Regions from separate parts of the Deinococcus sp. JMULE3 genome, predicted to be linked through region 1. Evidence: riboswitches for the same ligand, from Rfam matches in the RefSeq annotation. Region 1 holds a riboswitch; the other holds the start of a gene.
The links. Region 1 has a riboswitch for thiamine pyrophosphate ahead of EXW95_RS05685 (thiamine ABC transporter substrate-binding protein). Riboswitches for the same ligand answer to the same signal wherever they lie in the genome.
Positions count from the first base shown of each region.

Region 1 (2,195 bases):
GTGCATGGGGCGCACGTCCAGGTCCTGCGAGGTGTTGCGCAGCGTGTCGCCGGGCCGCAGCGTGCCGCTCCAGACGCGGATGTACGCGACCTTGCCCACGAACGGGTCGATGGACACCCGCCACACCCGCGCGCTCAGCGGGGCGTCCGGGGTGGGCTCGCGGGTCTGGCCGTCCACGCCGGTCAGCGGGCCGCGTTCGCGGGCGCTGCGCAGCCCCGTGACCATCAGGTGCAGCAGCGCGTCCAGGCCCACACCGCTGAGGGCACTGACGGGCAGCACCGGGTAGAGGGTGCCCGCGTGGACGGCCCGCAGGTACGCCGCCTCCAGCTCGTCGTCCCCGATGGGTTCGCCCTCCAGGTAGCGGCCCATCAGGTCGTCGTCCGTCTCGACGATGGCGTCCAGCAGCGCGTCCCGCGCCTCGCGCAGCGCGCCGCTCAGGGCGGGCGGGAGGTCCTGCGGGGGGCTGACCTCGCCCGTCAGGACGTTCACCACGCCCCGGAAGTCCGGCCCCTCCCCCACCGGCAGGAACGCCGCCGCGACCGGCCCCTTCAGGCTGGCCCGCACGTCCGCGAGCACCGTGAAGAAGTCCGCCCGGTCCCGGTCCATCCTGTTCACCACCACCACGCGCGGCATGCCGAAGCGGTCGGCGGTCGCCCAGGCGCGCTCGGTGCCGACCTCCACGCCGCCCACCGCGCTGACGAGCACCAGCACGCTGTCCGCCGCGCGAATCCCGCCCCGGATCTCCCGCACGAAGTCCGCGAAGCCCGGCGTGTCCAGCACCGTCACGTCCGTGCCCTCGTGGGTCAGGCGCAGCACCCCGGTCTGGATCGAGAAGCCGTGCGCCTTCTCGGCGTCCGTGTGGTCGCTGCGGGTCGTGCCGTCCTCCACGCGGCCCATGCGCGAAATGACCCCGCTGCGGTGCAGCAGGGCCTCGGCCAGTGTCGTCTTCCCGGTGCCGCTGTGCGCGGCCAGACTCACGATGCGGTGAGGCACGAAAGATCACCATTCCTTTCCCGAACATCCCCTCGGGACGGGCGGCAGCGACCGGCGAACGCACGCGGACAACAGAAATTGTGGTGCCGCCAGTGTACACCCGGTCAGCCCTCCACCTGCGCCCCGGTTGCCCGCGTGCGCTATCCTCGTGCGTGCGTCACCGGGGGTGCCTGCCGAAAGCGGCGGGCTGAGACTTACCCCAGGAACCTGATCCGGGTCATTCCGGCGGAGGGAGCGTGACCGGCCGCCCACACCCGTGGCGCAGGCCCACCGCTTCCCCTCGTGACGCGAGGGGACTTTCTAATGCGTACCAACCTGACTGTACTTGCCGCACTTGCCATTGCCAGCGCCGCCAGCGCCCAGACCACCGCAGCACCGACCACCCTGACGGTCATCACGCACGACTCCTTCGACGTGGACAAGAAACTCATCGCCGCGTTCGAAACGCAGAACAGGGCCAAGGTGCGCTTCATCAAGGGTGGCGACGCCGGGGAACTCCTGAACCGCCTGATCCTCACCCGCCGCGCCCCCATCGCCGACGTCGTGTACGGCCTGGACAACAGCCTGCTGCCCCGCGCCCGACAGGCGGGCATCCTCCAGCCGTACAAGAGCCCCCTGCTCTCCCGCGTGCCCGCCGCGTACCACCTGAGCGAAGACGGCCTGCTGAACACCGTCGACTACGGCTTCGTCGCCCTGAACTACGACCGCGCGTGGTTCGAGAAAAACAGCGTCCCGCTGCCCAAAAGCCTCGACGACCTGAAAACCCCCACCTACGCCAAACTGACCGTCGTGCAGAGCCCCGCCACGAGCAGCCCCGGCCTCGCGTTCCTCCTCGCCACCGTCAACCACTACGGCGAAACCGGCGCGTGGCAGTGGTGGCGCGCCGCCCGGCAGGGGGGCATGAAAGTCACGCGCGGCTGGAGCGACGCCTACTACAAGGACTTCACCCGCAACGGCGGCAAGTACCCCATCGTCCTGAGTTACGCCAGCAGCCCCGCCGCCGAAGTCTTCTACGCCGACGGCTTCAACCCCACCAAACTCCCCGCCCAGTCCCCCACCGGGAACCTCTTCCTGCCCGGCAGCACCTACACCCAGCTCGAAGGCGTCGGCATCCTGAAAGGCACCAAGCAGGCCGCCCTCGCCCGGAAATTCGTGGACTTCATGCTGAGCGCCCCCGTCCAGAGCGACATCCCCACCCGCAT
Region 1 is NZ_SGWE01000004.1:595,530-597,724, forward strand. It holds gene EXW95_RS05680 (elongation factor G) at 1-993, opposite strand, end outside; TPP riboswitch at 1,146-1,245, shown strand; gene EXW95_RS05685 (thiamine ABC transporter substrate-binding protein) at 1,297-2,195, shown strand, end outside.

Region 2 (2,195 bases), 870 kb from region 1:
GTGTAGAACGGCGCCTCCTGGCACACGTCGAGCTGCCGGGTCATGTTCTCGCGGATGAGCTGCATGGGCACGTGGCCGGGACCCTCGATCATGGTCTGCACGCCGTGGTCCCACGCCACGCGCGTCAGTTCGCCCAGCGTGTCCAGCTCCGCGAACTGCGCGGCGTCGTTCGCGTCCTCGATGCTGCCGGGGCGCAGGCCGTCCCCGAGGCTGAAGGTGACGTCGTACGCGGCGAGGATCTCGCAGATGTCCGCGAAGTGCGTGTGCAGGAAGTTCTCGCGGTGATGCGCGAGGCACCACTTCGCGAGGATGCTTCCGCCACGCGACACGATCCCGGTGCGCCGCCGCGCGGTCAGCGGCAGGTGCGCCAGCCTTACGCCGGCGTGGACGGTCATGTAGTCCACGCCCTGCTCGGCCTGTTCGATCAGCGTGTCGCGGTACACGTCCCAGGTCAGGTCCTCGGCCACACCCCCGACCTTCTCCAGCGCCTGATAGATCGGCACGGTCCCCACGGGCACGGCGCTGTTCCGGACGATCCACTCGCGGGTCGGGTGGATGTGCCGACCCGTGGAGAGGTCCATGACCGTGTCGGCACCCCAGCGGGTCGCCCAGATCATCTTCCCGACCTCCTCCTCGATGGAGCTGGTCACGATGCTGGTGCCGAGGTTCGCGTTGATCTTCACCCGGAAGTTCCGCCCGATGATCGTGGGTTCGAGTTCCGGGTGGTTGATGTTCGCGGGAATCACCGCGCGGCCCCGCGCGACCTCCGACCGGACGAACTCCGGCGTGATCTCGCGCGGGATGGCGGCCCCGAACCCCTGGCCGGGGTGCTGGTGGGTCAGGTCGAAATCCGCCTCCTGCCGCAACTGTTCGCGCAGGGCGACGAATTCCATCTCGGGGGTGATCTCGCCGCGCCGCGCCGCCTGAAGCTGCGTGATCCCCGCGCCGGGGCGGGCGCGGCGGGGCCGGGGCACACGCGGGAACGGCAGCGGGCCACTGACGTCCAGCGCCGGGTGGCGCCGCTCCCGCGCCAGTTCCAGCCGGGCGTCCCCCGCCAGCCAGGGGCGCGCGTGCCCCAGCCCGGCGCGCAGGTCCACGCTCAGGCGGGCGTCCGTGTACGGCCCACTCGTGTCCGGCACGAGCAGGGCCGGGTTCGGGACGGTGCGGGTCAGGTCCCCCACGCGTTCCAGGGTCGGCGACTGCCGGATGCGCCGCGCGGGCACCCGCACCCCTGCATGAATGGTGCCGGTCAGGTACACCTTCTCGCTGTTCGGGAACGGCGCGGTCAGCTCCGGGTCGAGAATCGTCAGGGCTTCGGTCGCGGGGTCGGTCGGGGGTGGGGTCAGGGTAGTCATGGGCACTCCAGAGAAATGGGAACAGGACGGGGCCGCCGGGCACCCGCGAGGGCGTCCGGAGCTGGGAGGGCGACTGTCAGGGCCGCCCGTCAGGTCGGGTCAGGTCAGTGGCTTGCCAATAGAAAAACGCCCCCCTCACGCGTCGGAGGGGGGCGAAACACGCAAAGACGTTTCGGCACCCGTCACGCTCCCTCCGCTGGTATGAACCAGATCAGGTTCCTAGGGTTGAACACGGTGTTCTCTCAGCCGACGCTCTTGACGGTCGGCACCCCTGGTGACTGTGCGGCGAGTGTACACCGCACGCGCCCCGCACGAAAGCAAGACTGGTCTTCCCCGTCCAGACGGGCGAAGATGAAGGCCAGCGGCCCATACGTCCGGACAGGAGCGGCGACCACCCCGACAACGATCAGGAGTACCGAAGATGTCAGAGACACAGACGTTCAAACTCCCATACGGCGAGACCGTGTTGATGTTCGATGCTCAATCGCCGCTAGGAAATCAGGCTCCTGAACTGCTCGGCAATCTCCTGGATGAATTTATTCTGGATGGCGTTTTCAGCAAGGACGTCATCCTTGATTGGCTGCCACTGAGAATGATCAGGGCGGGTCGCAATATCTTCCTTCAGGAACCATGTGACCACAATTTTCAATGGCGGAACGACATCACTCAGACGCTCGGAGATTATCTCGGAAGGCGCAAGATTCACAGCAAGGTCAGTCAACCCATTGTGTCTTTTTCGTACCGAGATTCCTTGTCCCTCCGCCGTGATCTCAATCTGGACAGCGTCATAGTCTTCCATAGGGACGTCAAACTCGGGGGGAGCCACCACGGGTGGAGTGT
Region 2 is NZ_SGWE01000004.1:1,464,506-1,466,700, forward strand. It holds gene thiC (phosphomethylpyrimidine synthase ThiC) at 1-1,355, opposite strand, end outside; TPP riboswitch at 1,526-1,638, opposite strand; gene EXW95_RS09990 (hypothetical protein) at 1,819-2,195, shown strand, end outside.
Region 2: linked by a shared signal. The riboswitch ahead of thiC (phosphomethylpyrimidine synthase ThiC) and the one ahead of EXW95_RS05685 (thiamine ABC transporter substrate-binding protein) in region 1 are both predicted to bind thiamine pyrophosphate.